DNA from 2 places in the Bradyrhizobium sp. USDA 4538 genome. Region 2 is predicted to be linked to the other one. Evidence: predicted binding sites of a transcription regulator. Region 2 holds the regulator's gene; the other holds the start of a gene.

Region 1 (7,338 bases), 3.5 Mb from region 2:
TCGCGTTGAAACGGGCCGTTGGCGGACGGACATGTTGCTGGTCGCCTTAGGTAACGGCGAAATGCACGGCAGGATTCCAAGCCCACTTTTGCGAATCGATCCGATGCTGCTCGTTCGACGAGTCCGTCAGTAGCCCACGGTGATAGCTAGCTCTGAATACCTGCCTCGCGACCCCGAAGACCCGGAGATAACACTTGGACGCTCAAGCGTGTGCGGAGTGCCAATACCAGCATAGAGCTCGGCGATGCTCGGATGGTTGGCGTTTGTAACGAGGCATTTTGCTCCCCGCTCTGCGGCAGCACGTACCTCATCTCGCAGCCGGATCTGATCCTTCCACGTGAATATCTTTTGATTGTACTTCACAAAGCCGTTTGTGTTGTGGAGCACTGTGTAGGGAGGATCTTCGGACTGTCCAGCCCGAAGAAAGATAGGTCTCAACTTCGGTAGGGCCGACTTTCTTTTGTAGCAATCGCGGTTTGCGTCGCTTGTACTCAGAGATGCGCTCGTGCTTCTCGCTGACAAGGGTCCCCAGGACGGGAAGATCCTTAGGGCTGGCACCAACTACCTCCGGTCGATCTCTTCTCGCGCTTGTTGCACGCCTACCCCTCGCCATGCGAGCTAACCTCCTGATTCTGCTTTGTGCTACTGCTCGCAATCTCCGGTTGGATGTCAATACAACCTTCTTGGGTGGAGGCGCGAAGCGTTGATGGCGCGGTGCAAAACTCGAGACGGGTTGCTACTCGCCAAGCGCTTGACTGAGGCTCGGCCAAAACAAAAACGGCCGGGTCATCGACCCGGCCGTTCCAAAACTCTCCGCGAATTCCGCTCTCGCGTTTCGCTCAGCTCGCCTTCTTCACCGGCGCCGGCTTGCCGACCTTCTTCTCGATCGCGCGCTTCAGGTCGAGGGCGCGGGGCGAGAGCACGTCGGCCTTGGCCTTGAGCAGGTAGGCGTCGAGGCCGCCATTGTGGTCGACGCTCTTCAGCGCGTTGGTCGAGACGCGCAGGCGCACGTTGCGGCCGAGCGCTTCGGAGATGAAGGTGATGTTGGCCAGGTTCGGCAGGAAGCGCCGCTTGGTCTTGATGTTCGAGTGGCTCACCTTGTGGCCCGTCTGGGGGCCCTTGGCCGTCAGTTCGCAGCGCCGGGACATCTTACAAAATCCTTATTGCATCCCCGCCGCTCGAAGGGCGTGCAATCACACGGCCCGCGCGGGGGTTTTGAATTCGCGTCCATTTTCCAGGAACCGCGGGTGTATAGGGGGAGAATACCCGAGCGTCAAGATTATATCGCCGCATGCGGGGCACCGGAATTGCCGGTTCATAAGGTCTTCCAGCCACTTAACGGCGGATATGGCAACCATATAAAGGGCGTATTCGGCTGCAAGTCTAGGTTCCATACAAGATGCGCCTTGTTGTCCGGCCGAATTGAACGCCGAAATGGACAACGGATAGAGCGCCGATAGCAGGACCGTCAGGTAGGTTAAGTGACCACCGCCATTGCCATTTTGCCCCCGCTCGGCCGGCTGCTCGGCCTGTGCGCGGGCGCATTGCTGCTGTTCTGCGCCGAGCGTGCGAGCGCGCAGGGGCGGCTCGACGCCCAGTATGAGGCGACGCTCGCCGGTATCCCGGTCGGCAAGGGCAGCTGGACCATCGAAGTCGGCGACGACAGCTTCTCCGCCTCGGCCCAGGGCGGCACCGCGGGCCTCTTGAAGGCGTTTTCCGGCGGCTCCGGCGCGGGCGCCTCGCAGGGCCGCGTCGTCAACGGCGCGCTGGCCGCCTCGTCCTATACCGCGACCACCACCACCTCGAAGAAGTCGGAGACGATCCGGATGGTGCTGGCCAATGGCGGCATCAAGGAATCCGCGATCGAGCCGGAGCCGCCGGTCGATCCCGACCGCCTGCCGGTGACCGATGCGCAGAAGAAGAACGTGTTCGATCCGATGACCGGCTCGTTCCTGCGCGCACCCGGCAATGCCGAATTGATGAGCCCGGATATCTGCCGCAGCGGCGCCGGCATCTTCGACGGCCGCATGCGCTATGACCTCAAGCTCGATTTCAAGCGGGTCGAGATCGTCAAGGCCGAGCGCGGCTATCACGGCCCGGCGCTGGTCTGCGCGCTCTATTTCGTGCCGATCTCGGGCTACATCCCGGATCGGCCCGTGATCAAATATCTCGCCGCCCAGCGCAACATCGAGATCGCCTTCGTGCCGATCGCCGGCACTCGCCTCCTGGTGCCGTTCCGCATGACGATCCCGACCCCGCTCGGCCAGGCCATGCTGGAAGCCACCTCGTTCGTCACCACAGCCGCGCCGCCGCGCGTGGCGAAGACGCAGTAGATCGTGCCGTCATTCCGGGGCGATGCGGAAGCATCGAACCCGGAATCTCGAGATTCCGGGTTCGCGCTGCGCGCCCCCCGGAATGACGGGGCACTCAGCGTGCGGGGCATGCAACGAACGTCACCGGAATCCAGTTGACTCTTGTCCGCTTCTGATTCGACTCGGACGCCCCTGGAACTTAAGGAATTCAGTCCGCATATCCTGTGCTTGTGGAGCCCTCTCAAACTTGATCTAGTGCCGCCGCCGTCAGCCTACCCGAGATGTTGCGGTGAACGTTTCGAGCCCGGAATGGAGTCAGCGATTCGGCCGCGATTCGTTCTAGAGTCGTTCCAGAGCTTAAGGGAGGCGCGGAAAGCGTCGCATTGTGAGACAGATTTCGCCGCAGATGGTGTCGATGATCGATCAGTTTCCGGATTTCAGCGTCATTGCGAGGAGCGAAGCGACGAAGCAATCCACTATCGCGGCAAGCGGTCCGAATGGATTGCTTCAGCGGAGCCTGTCATCGGGCGCGCATTCGCGCGACCCGTTGGCTCGCAATGACGGCTAACAGCGGCGCATCGACCAAAAGAAACAACCTGCAAAATATGGTTTTCTCAACTTCGTTCGGAAATGACCGCGTGCCCGGTGCAGGCGTCACCGCGGTGCTCGGGCCGACCAACACCGGCAAGACGCATCTGGCCATCGAGCGCATGCTGGCGCATTCGTCCGGCCTGATCGGGCTGCCGCTGCGGCTCTTGGCGCGCGAGGTCTACAACAAGATCGCGGATCGTGCCGGCGTCGACAATGTCGCGCTGGTCACGGGCGAGGAGAAGATCAAGCCGAAGGCGCCGCGCTTCTGGGTCTCGACCGTCGAGGCGATGCCGCGTGATCTCGATGTGTCGTTTCTCGCGGTCGACGAGATCCAGATCGCGGCCGATCTCGAGCGCGGGCATGTGTTCACCGATCGCATCCTCAATCGCCGCGGCCGCGACGAGACGCTGCTGCTCGGCGCGGCGACGATGCGGCCGATGATCGAGCGGCTGTTGCCGGGTGCCTCGATCATTACGCGGCCGCGGCTGTCGCAGCTCGAATTCGCCGGCGACCGCAAGATCACGCGGCAGCCGCGCAGAACGGCGATCGTCGCGTTCTCCGCCGACGAAGTCTACGCGATCGCCGAATTGATCCGCCGTCAGCATGGCGGCGCGGCCGTGGTGCTTGGCTCCCTGTCGCCACGCACGCGCAATGCGCAGGTCGCGATGTTCCAGAACGGCGACGTCGATTATCTCGTCGCCACCGACGCGGTCGGCATGGGGCTCAATCTCGACGTCGATCACGTCGCCTTCGCTTCCGACCGCAAGTATGACGGCTATCAGTTCCGCCGGCTGACGCCGGCCGAATTCGCGCAGATCGCCGGCCGCGCCGGCCGCGCGACGCGCAACGGCACCTTCGGCACCACCGGGCGCTGCGCGCCGTTCGAGCCGGAGCTCGTCAACGCGCTGCAGAACCACACCTTCGATGCCGTCAAGGTGCTGCAATGGCGCAACGCGAAGTTGGACTTCGCCTCGCTCGGCGCGTTGCAGGTGTCGCTGGCGCTGTCGCCCAATCATGAGGCACTGACGCGGGCCCCGGTGGCCGAGGACCTGCGCGTGCTCGAGCATGTCGCGCGCGACGCCGAGGTGCGCAATCTCGCGCATGGGGCGGCCGCGGTGGAGCGGCTGTGGGAGGCCTGCCAGGTTCCGGACTACCGAAAGCTGTCGCCGGCCGCCCATGCCGAACTCGTGACCACGCTGTATAGCTTCCTGATGCAAAAGGGGCGTATCCCTGACGCATGGTTTGCCGCCCAGGTCGACCAGGCCAACCGGACCGACGGCGATATCGACACGCTATCGGGCCGGATCGCGCAGATCAGGACCTGGACCTTTGTTGCCAACCGGCCGGACTGGCTCTACGACCCGGACCACTGGCAGGGGATCACGCGCGAGCTCGAAAATAAATTATCCGATGCGCTGCATGAACGGCTCACGGAGCGTTTCGTTGACAGGCGGACCAGTGTATTGATGCGCCGCCTGCGGGAGAACTCAGTTTTGAATACGGAAATTGGCAAGACCGGTGAAGTGATCGTGGAAGGCCACGTGATCGGCCGGCTCGATGGTTTCACCTTCGCACCTGATGCGGCCGAGGCCGGCAGCGACGCCAAGGCGCTGCAAGCCGCCGCCCAGCAGGTGCTGGCGCGCGAGATCGATGCGCGTGCCGAGAAACTGGGCGCCGCCCCCGACGAGCAGTTCGTGCTGACCTCCGACGGCACCATCCGCTGGACCGGCGATGCGGTCGCCAAGCTGGTGTCCGCCGAGGACGCGCTGCATCCGCGGCTGCGCATCATCTCCGACGAGCGGCTGACCGGCGCCTCGCGCGAAGCGGTGCAGACCCGGCTCGATCTCTGGCTCAAGACGCATATCGAAAAGCTGCTCGGGCCGCTGTTCGAACTGTCCAAGGCCGAGGACCTGCAGGGCATCGCCCGCGGCATCGCCTTCCAGCTGGTCGAGGCGCTCGGCGTGCTCGAACGCGCGAAGATCGCGGCCGAGATGAAGGATCTCGACCAGCCCTCGCGCGCGGCCCTGCGCAAATACGGCGTGCGGTTCGGCGCCTACCACATCTATTTCCCGCAGCTCTTGAAGCCCGCGGCGCGCTCGCTGGCCTCGCTGCTGTGGGCCGAGAAGCAGAGCAATGCCGACATGGCGGCGCTGTCGAATGTGCAGCATCTGGCCTCCAGCGGCCGCACCTCGTTCCCGGTCGACAAGGCGTTGCCGCGCGATGCCTATCGCGTGCTCGGCTATCGCCAGTGCGGCGAGCGCGCGGTGCGCGTCGACATCCTGGAGCGGCTCGCCGACCTGATCCGCCCCGCTCTGGCCTGGCGCGAGACCTCGCCGGGCGAGAAGCCCGCGGGCGCGTTCGACGGCCGCGGCTTTGTCGTGACGCAGGCGATGACCTCGCTGACCGGCTCCGCGGGCGAGGATTTTGCCTCGATCCTGCGCGCGCTCGGCTACCGCATGGACCGCCGTCCGCCGCTGCCGCCGAAGCCCGTCGAGGCCGCGCCGGCCGAGACCACGGAGGCCGTAGCCGAGACCACGGAGGCCGTGGCCGAGACCACCGAGACGGTCGCCGCCGAGACGCCGCCAGTCGAGGCGACCTCTGAGGCCGCCGTGGATGCGCCGGTTGGTGCCACCGCCGAGGTTGTGGCCGAAGCGCCGGAGGCCGCCACGGATCAGCCAGTGTCGGGCGATCCCGCACCGTCGGCCGCGCTGCTGCCCGATGTCGGCTTTGCCGAGGTGGTGTCCAGCGAGGCGACGCCGGTCGTCGTCGAGACCAAGCCCGAGCCGGCGGCAGAAGCTGCCGCGGAGCCCGCCGCTGTCGCCGAAGAGCCCGCTGCTGAGGCGCCCGCTTCGGAAGCGGTATCCGAGTCCGCGCCTGCCGTGGAAGCCACTGCAGAGACGCCCTCCGAGACCGCCACTGAGGCGGCCGCGGAGACCGCGAGTGCTGAGGCAGCACCAGCTGAAGCCACTGCCGCCGCCGCGGAGACGCCGGCCGAGCCGCAGCTGGTCGAAGTCTGGCGTCCCGGTGGCCGCTCCGACGAGCGCCGTCCGCATCATCGCGGCCACGATCGGAACCGCGGCCGTCACCAGGGCAAGCCCGCCGAGGGCGCCCAGGCCGCCGAAGGCGGCGGTGAGGGGGGCAACAGCAAGCGCGAGCAGCATCGCCGTCCGCGCCGTCACCAGGATTTCCGCGCGCCGCGTCCGGGCGCGCCCGCGGATCCGGCTGCGGCCCCCGCCGAAGGCGCGCAGGCCCGCGACAACAGGGACGACAAGGGTCAGCGCCGCGAGCGCTTCGAAGGCAAGGGTCGCGACCGCGACAACGAGCGTCGCCGCGACAACAAGTTCGGCGGCGACCGCAAGGGCGAGCGCGGCGATCGTGATCGCGGCGGCCGCGATTTCGGCAAGGGCGGCCGCGACAAGCGCGAGGGCGGCCCGTCGCATCGGCCCTACGCCTCGAGCGCGCCGCGCGAGCGCGACCGGCCGATCGATCCGAATTCGCCATTCGCCAAGCTCGCTGCCCTGAAAGAGCAGCTCGCAGGCCGGAAGGAATAGTCCAACCCTTGGTTTAACGCTTGGTCTAGTTTGGATCGACAGCGCCTCGACAAATGGCTGTGGCATGCGCGCCTGGTGAAGGCCCGCACCAGCGCCGCTGAACTCGTCGTATCGGGTCATGTCCGGATCAACGGCGCGCGTGAGAAATCGCCGGGCCATGCGGTGAAGGCGGGTGATGTCGTCACCGTCGCGCTCGACAACAGCGTCCGCGTGCTCAAGGTGATCGGCTTTGCCGAGCGGCGCGGCGATGCCAGTTCGGCGCGGGTGCTGTACGAGGATTTGCAGGCCGGCAATTTGCAGGCCGGTAAGGAGTAGTTATCTAGCGCTTGCTATCTCAATTTGGGTGGCAGGAGCGTGAGAATACTGGCGTTTTTCGAGGGCCGCTTCCCTTGCGGCCCCGGTATTCCTGCGCTACGCAACCCCAGAAAAACCGATCGTTCCGGAGTTTTGGATGACCTACGTCGTCACTGAAGCCTGCATCAAGTGCAAATATACCGACTGCGTCGAGGTCTGCCCCGTCGATTGCTTCTACGAGGGCGAGAACATGCTGGTCATCCATCCCGACGAATGCATCGATTGCGGCGTGTGCGAGCCGGAATGCCCGGCGGACGCCATCAAGCCGGACACCGAGCCGGGCCTGGAAAAGTGGCTCGAGGTCAACCGCGACTACGCCAAGAGCTGGCCCAATATCACCCAGAAGAAGGACTCGCCGGAAGACGCCAAGGAGTGGGAAGGCAAGGAAGGCAAGTTCGAGAAATATTTTTCTCCGAATCCCGGCAGCGGCGACTGATTCGCCAGGGAATACCGTGGTAAGGTCGGGCTCTGGTCCGCCGCGGCCCTCCGTTCGGCCGCCGATTTAACCCTAATGACGGACATATGACCTG
Region 2 (7,338 bases):
CGGACAGATCATGTCGCGAGAATGCGGATGTTTGACGCACAAGCGACGACACCCGCCGTCGTCCCGGCGAAGGCCGGGAGCCATTACCCCAAATCTCAATTGTTGCGCGACGCTGGGGCCACAGCTTCCTCTCAACAACCCAACCCTGTGGTTATGGGTCCCGGCCTTCGCCGGGACGACGGTGTGCGCGGGAACAGTCTCGCGATGAATGCAACGCCACGCACAATCCACACACCGGTCACTGAAATCGAGGACATTGCCGCCTGCCCGCAATTCTCGTACACGGTTTCACGCAATGACCTCGCAATTCTCTCCCAACTCCGTCGACGTGCTGCTGTTCGATATCGGCCGCGTCGTGCTCGACATCAACTTTGACAAGGTGATGGCGCACTGGGCGCAGCATGCCGGCTGTGCGCCCGCCGAGCTCGCCACGCGCTTTGTCGTCGACGACAGTTTCAAGCATCATGAGATCGGCCGGATCGACGACGCGGCATTCTTCGAGAATCTGCGCCGGACGCTCGGCATCAACATCACGGACGCCCAGTTCCTCGAAGGCTGGAACGCGATCTTCACCGGCGAGATGCCGGGCATCGCCCCGCTGCTCGCGGCGGCCGCCAAGCGGATGCCGCTCTACGCCTTCTCCAACACCAATCCGGCCCATGTCGCGCATTTCTCGGTCACCCATGCCGAGCTGCTCAGCCATTTCCGCAACGTCTTCCTGTCCTCGAGCATCGGCTTCCGCAAACCCGACGCCGAGGCCTACGATCATGTGGTAAAAGCCATCGGCGTGCCGGCGTCGCGGATCCTGTTCTTCGACGACCTGGCCGCCAATATCGAAGGTGCGCGGGCGCGCGGCCTTCATGCTATCCACGTGACGTCGACGGATGACGTGGCAAGGGCTTTGACCGCACTTGGAATTTGAACATTAAGAATTGAGGAGCTCTGAGCGTGGCCCTGATGCCGGTTGCCGATGCCCTGTCCGCCGTCCTCGCCGGCGCCGAACCGCTGCCGGAGGAGATGGTCGCGCTCGATGCCGCCTACCACCGCACGCTTGCGCACGACCTCGCGGCGCTCCGCACCCAGCCGCCGCAGCCGATGTCGGCGATGGACGGCTATGCGGTGCGCGCCGCCGATGCGGCTGATCTAAAGGCCCGGCTCAAGGTGATCGGCGAAGTCGCCGCCGGCCGGCCGTTCGAGCGGACGGTCGGCGCCGGCGAGGCGGTGCGGATCTTCACCGGCGGCGTGATCCCCAATGGCGCCGACGCGGTGATCATCCAGGAGGACACCGCCGTCGACGGCGACCACATCACGATCACGGAGGCCGCCAGCGTCGGGCGGCACATCCGCCCGGCTGGGGTCGACTTCCGTGAGGGCGAGGTGCTGCTCGCCGGCGGCAGCCGCCTGTCCGACCGCGCGCTGTCGCTGGCGGCCGCCATGAACTATCCGGAACTTGCGGTGCGCCGCCGCCCGAAGGTCGCGGTGCTGGCGACCGGCGACGAGCTGGTGATGCCGGGCTCGCAGCCCGGTCCCGGCCAGATCGTCTATTCCAACGGCTACGCGCTGCGAGCGCTGGCGCGCGCCGAAGGCGCCGAGACCGTCGACCTCGGCGTTGCCGCCGACACGGTAGAGGCGACCACGGCGGGCATCCGCCGGGCACGCGAGGCCGGCGCCGATGTCCTCATCACGACAGGCGGCGCCTCGGTCGGCGACCACGATCTCGTCAAGCGGTCGCTGGAAGCCGAGGGCGTCGAGATGGCGTTCTGGCGGATTGCGATGCGGCCCGGCAAGCCGATGATGCATGGCCGGCTCGGCGCGATGCGGGTGATCGGTCTGCCCGGCAATCCGGTGTCGTCCTATGTCTGCGCCTTCCTGTTCCTGGTGCCGTTGATTCGGGCGCTGAGCGGCCGGAAAGTGATTCATCATCGCCGCGCGAGCGCCCTGCTCGGCCGCGACCTCGCAGCCAACGACCAGCGCGAGGACTATCTGCGTGCGCGTCTCGAAGCGCGCGAGGACGGCACGCTGATCGCAACGCCGGTGACGCAGCAGGACTCGTCGCTGCTCGGGAATCTCGCTGCGGCACGGGCACTTCTCGTGCGCCCGCCGTTCGCGGCGGCGGCCGTCGAAGGCAGCGAATGCGAGATCCTGACACTGCCCGAATAGGGTTTTCGCGCCCCGCCGATTGTGCGTTGCCCGACACGTTCACCGGAAATTAAGTGGTTGCGGAACACATATCGAACATATAGTGTCCGTTCATGATTTGTTTCGAGTACTGGTGTCTACAATCGGGAAGCCGCGTGGAAGCAGGTGCATCGAGCACATGCTCCTGAGGTCAGGCCCGGCCTGCAGGCCCCACCAGAAGAGTCTCGGAATCGAACGACGCTATCAACCGGGGGAATACTCGAGATGCTCACGCGCAAACAGTACGAACTACTGCGTTTCATCAATGAACGTCTGAAAGAGGCCGGCGTACCGCCCTCCTTCGACGAGATGAAGGATGCGCTCGACCTGCGCTCGAAGTCCGGTATCCACCGCCTGATCACTGCGCTGGAGGAGCGCGGCTTCATCCGCCGCCTGCCGAACCGCGCCCGCGCCATCGAGGTCATCAAGCTGCCCGAACTCTCGGCCGGCGGCGGCAACGGCCGCCGCGGCTTCACGCCCAGCGTCATCGAAGGCACCCTCGGCCGGCGCGCCAGCACGCCGCCGATTGCCGAGGACGACGGCAACCGTCCGGTCGCGGTCCCCGTGATGGGCCGGATCGCCGCCGGTACGCCGATCGAGGCGCTGCAGACCCGCAGCCACACCATCAGCGTGCCGCCCGACATGCTCGGTGCCGGCGAGCACTATGCGCTCGAGGTGCGCGGCGACTCGATGGTCGATGCCGGCATCCTCGACGGCGACATGGCGCTGATCCAGCGCAACGACGTCGCCAATACCGGCGACATCGTGGTGGCGCTGATCGACGAGGAGGAAGCCACCCTGAAGCGCTTCCGCCGCCGCGGCGCATCGATCGCGCTCGAGCCGGCCAACACCGCCTATGAAGTGCGCATCCTGCCGCCGAACCGGGTCCGCATCCAGGGCAAGCTGATCGGCCTTTATCGCAAATACTGAATTGCAAATACTTGCGGCGGCCGGGAACGAGCAACACGTCGGATCGTTCCTTGCATGATAGTGTAGCGTACGGCCTGCCCGATGCGCTCCGATACCTCTCGCGCAGCGTCGCGTGTTTGTGATCGGAGCGATCTCGGACCAGTCGTACAATCGCCCAGAAACGAGCAGACGCTCGTTCGCTATCGTCCACTCTGGTAGAGGCCCTAATGCCTCAAGGAGAGGCACGGGTCGCTACCTCGAAATGAGGAGCCATCCGATGTGTGACTATAGTCTGCACGCCGTGGCATCGCGCCCCGCCATTGTCGGAGAGACGCTGATCACGACGACGTTCCGCGGCACGTCGACCCGCGGCTTTGCTTCGGAGAATGACCCCACTGTCGCGGTCTGCATGCTGCCGGGCACCGAGCTCGCTTTCGCCGAGAACGTTCGCTACGACAGCCGCTGGATCTGGACCAAGACGCTGAACTATCGCGTCGGCGTGTTCAACGAAGTCGAGCCCGACGTGCCTGATCGGCATCATGACGCGGTCGAATTCCCCGACGGCAGCCATGTGCTGGTGACCCAGCTGGTCGAGGGACAGCGCGTTAGCGTGCTGCAATTGCCGGCGCTGCATCCGCCGGTCGAGCAGAAGCCGAAGGTTGTGGAGCGGCGGCCCTCCGCATTCGCAACGCTGTTTTTGGGTTGAGCGCATCGTCGCCGCGGAATGAGCTGTTCGGCGGCGGATGACCTAAGCAATTTCGGGCGACCCCGGACTCCCGCTTCCGGGGCGCAGAAGGAGATTTGCGTCGGCCGGCGCCTTGGCGCATCATCGGGCACGGAGGACGTGCGCGGTGGTCGATAAGGTCACATGGCAAAAGGCTGGACGCGTCACGGAACCGGGCCGCTACATGTTCCGGTTCGGTTGGCTGACGGTAACGGCCGACGACCTGAAAGTCTGGGAGCAATTTCCCGAGGCTTCCTTCACCCTCGTCAAGAAGCCCGACGCCGGCCCCGACTCCGACGAATACCATCTCGGCCTGTTCGAGCTGCCGAGCGGCCCCTCGCCGGACCACGGCTAATCATCGCCCTGCAGATCGGTCTCGGCCGGCGTCGCATCCACCGCAGGCCGCGGCGCGGCGGCGGGCGCGCGCAGCGTCGTTTCGCTCTCGCCGTCGCCGGGAACTGCCGGCGACCACGGCCGGTCGATCCCGCCGGGCTTGACCGCATCGACGGCGTAGCCGTCCCTGATCCTTCGCAGCACCAGCGCGCCGTGGCGGCGCAGCCGCTCGGCATCGATCACCGATGCCGCGCAGCCCTGCGGCGCCGGCCGCGCCGTCACGATCAGGGCTGCGCGCTCGCAGTCGTCCGCCAGCGCCTCCGGCCGGGTCGCCAGCGCGACGAAGACGCCGCCGGGTCCCTGGGTCACGCAGCCGCCGGCATCGCACGAGACGCCCTCGCCGAGCGACGCATCGGTGGCGGTGCGCGCGTCGGCGTCCGCCGCCAGCCACTCCTTGACCAAAAATGCATCCTTGGCGCTGTGCATCAGATGCAGCCACCCGTCACCGCCACGCACCGCGACGTTGCGGCCGTCGCCCGAGATCAGCACGTCCGGCTGCGGCACCCTGAGCGCCCAGACCGAGGCCACCAGCAGCAGCACCGCGCCTGACCAGCGCAGCGGCGTGCGCAGCAGCCCGAGCAGGATGATGCCGGCGCTCGCTGCGATCAGCGGCCCGATGCCGAACGCCGCCATGCGGCCGACCGCGCCCGGGAGTGCGGCGACCCATTGCGTCACCAGGATCATCCAGTCGATGCCAAGACCCATGATCGCCCAGAACAGTCCGTCGAAGCCGACCGGCATGGCGACGAGCCCGAGCAGGCCGGCCGGCATCACGACCGCCGAGACGACAGGCATCGCCGCAAGGTTCGCAAGCAGCCCGTAGGGCGTCACGCGGTGGAAATGGAATGCGGCATAGGGCGTCGTCGCCAGCCCCGCCACCAGCGAGGCCAGCATCAGGCATCGTGAGCTCGCGCCCGCCCCACAGCGCGACGCGCGCGGTCGCCGAATGGTCGGGCGACGCCAGCAGGTTCGGCAGCCCGATCTGCACCAGCGCCACCAGCCCGAGCGTCGCGGCGAACGACATCTGGAAACTGGGATGCACCAGCGCCTCCGGCGCGATCGCGAGCACGATCAGCGCCGCCACCGCCAGCGTCCGGAAGGTGATCGCGCGGCGGTCGACGATCACGGCGAGCAGCACCACGGCGGTCATGAAGAACGACCGTTGCGTCGCGACCTCCGCGCCCGACAGCAACAGATAGAACGCCGCGGCGACCAGCGCGGCCGCCGCGGCCCATTTCTTGATCGGATGCCCCGCCGTCAGCGCCGGAAACAGCGCGAGCAGCGCGCGCACCGCGAAGAACACGACGCCGGCGACCACGGCCATGTGGTAGCCGGAGATCGACAGCACATGGCCGAGCCCCGAGATGAACATCGCATCGTTGACCGGCGTCGAGATCGCATCGCGCCGGCCGGTGAGCAAGGCGGTTGCGATCGCGCGCTGGTCGCCGTCGAGCGTGGTGCGAATCCGCGCGTCGATGGCGTCGCGCAGGCCCTGCATGAAGGCGGCGTAGCGCAGCGCAAAGCCGCCGGTCGCAGGCGGCTCCCTGGTCTTGACGGCGCCCATCACGAAGCCGGAGGCGCCGATGCCCTGGAAATACAGGTCACGGCCGAAATCATAGGAGCCCGGGCGCTGCGGCCCGAGCGGCGGCAACAGCCGCGCCTTCAACTCAACGAAGCTGCCGACATCGGGCGCGGTGCCCTTCTTCACCGAGAGCCGGACCCGATTGAGCTTCGTCATGTCGCGCGGGCTCTCCATCGAAACTCGCGGATGTCGCGCGTCTCGACGAAGCCGGTCAGCGCCACCGAGAACATCGGTCGCGCCAGCACCGTGTGAGCGACGCGCGCCGTCTTCCAGGTCGCCGTCGCAAGGCCCGCGGCGACCGCGGCCAGCATCACGATAACGGGAAACACGCTGCGCCGCCGCAGCAGCAGCGCCAGCAGGCAGAGCAGGATTGCGACGGTGGCCGCGACCGACAGCACCGGCTCGTGCTCGGCCGCGAAATAGAACGCGATGCCGGTGCCGAACGCCACCGGCACCCAGGGCAACAGGCGGCCCGCCCCCGCCTCCGCGCGCGCCCATTGCCGCACTGTCTCGACGAGAGGCTTCCAGATGCCGGCGCGCGCCGGGAGAAAGCCGCCGACCGGCGCAGCCGTGCGCGGCGGCCACGTCCCCGCGTAGCCGCGTTTGCCGCCCGGCGTCGTGCCCTGCTCCGCCATTCCGCTTGCGATCCCTGCCGGGCGGCAGGCTAGCGGATGGCCCCGTCACCCGACTAGCGGAACGGATGCAGAATACGGACCGGCAACGCCCGGGTACCTGGATCGTCGCGCCTTGCCTAGCTCGCGCCGGGCCACGGCTGCCGCCTGCGTCAAATCGATCGAGCCGAAAGTCTCACTAAGATACCGATCACATTAGGAATAGACTGTTCCGATGCCTCCGCTCCCAAAGAGACGGGGATGAGGCAGTGACGGCTCGCGGCACTTGAAGGCCGCTGGAGCTCCTCTCAGGTGGCCACAACTCCCCTGAGATCAGGCGTTGCGGACGAACGCGCAAATCTCGCCTGTAACGCCGCGCACCACGCGCACTCCGCGAGCGGATAGATCGCTGAAAAACGCGAGGAGTAGCGTTTGCTTTTGAGAGGAGCAGCACATGGCAATTCAAGTACCAAGCGATTTTCGCCGCGTGATTGTCGCTGCGTCAGTGGGAAACATCATTGAATGGTACGACTTTTATATTTTTGGCAGCCTGGCCGCGGTTCTTTCGGTCAAGTTCTTTGAGCAATCCCACCCTGTCGCAGCCCTGCTGAGCACGATCGCGCTGTTCACTGCGGGATTCCTGATCCGCCCGCTGGGGGCCTTCCTGTTCGGATGGATGGGCGATCGGGTCGGCCGCAAATATACATTCCTCATTACGCTGAGCGGAATGGGCCTAGGAACGGGAGCGATCGGACTGATCCCAACTTATCAGTCGATCGGCCTGACGGCCGCATTCATTCTGTTCGGTTTGCGGATGATCCAGGGTCTGTGCCTGGGCGGCGAGTATGGCGGCGCCATCACTTACGTCGCCGAGCATGTTCCGGACGACAGCCGCGGCTACTACACGGGCTGGCTACAAACCTCGCCGACGCTGGGGATCG

What was found. Region 2 encodes LexA, which represses DNA repair genes until DNA is damaged. Its sites were predicted from a motif close to TGTTCNNNNTGTGTTCNG; they were not measured.
Region 1: a site for LexA is predicted at 2,648-2,665, ahead of J2R78_RS18875 (helicase-related protein). Genes of this name have one in related genera too.

The regions. Positions count from the first base shown of each region.
Region 1 is NZ_JALJZE010000001.1:4,191,662-4,198,999, forward strand. It holds gene J2R78_RS18860 (DNA adenine methylase) at 127-558, opposite strand; gene rpmB (50S ribosomal protein L28) at 840-1,148, opposite strand; gene J2R78_RS18870 (DUF3108 domain-containing protein) at 1,503-2,333, shown strand; gene J2R78_RS18875 (helicase-related protein) at 2,918-6,454, shown strand; gene J2R78_RS18880 (RNA-binding S4 domain-containing protein) at 6,485-6,769, shown strand; gene fdxA (ferredoxin FdxA) at 6,906-7,244, shown strand.
Region 2 is NZ_JALJZE010000001.1:7,713,731-7,721,068, reverse strand. It holds gene J2R78_RS35460 (HAD family phosphatase) at 296-922, shown strand; gene glp (gephyrin-like molybdotransferase Glp) at 949-2,160, shown strand; gene lexA (transcriptional repressor LexA) at 2,404-3,108, shown strand; gene J2R78_RS35445 (hypothetical protein) at 3,365-3,793, shown strand; gene J2R78_RS35440 (hypothetical protein) at 3,939-4,166, shown strand; partial or broken gene J2R78_RS35435 (ComEC/Rec2 family competence protein) at 4,163-6,421, opposite strand; gene J2R78_RS35430 (MFS transporter) at 6,852-7,338, shown strand, end outside.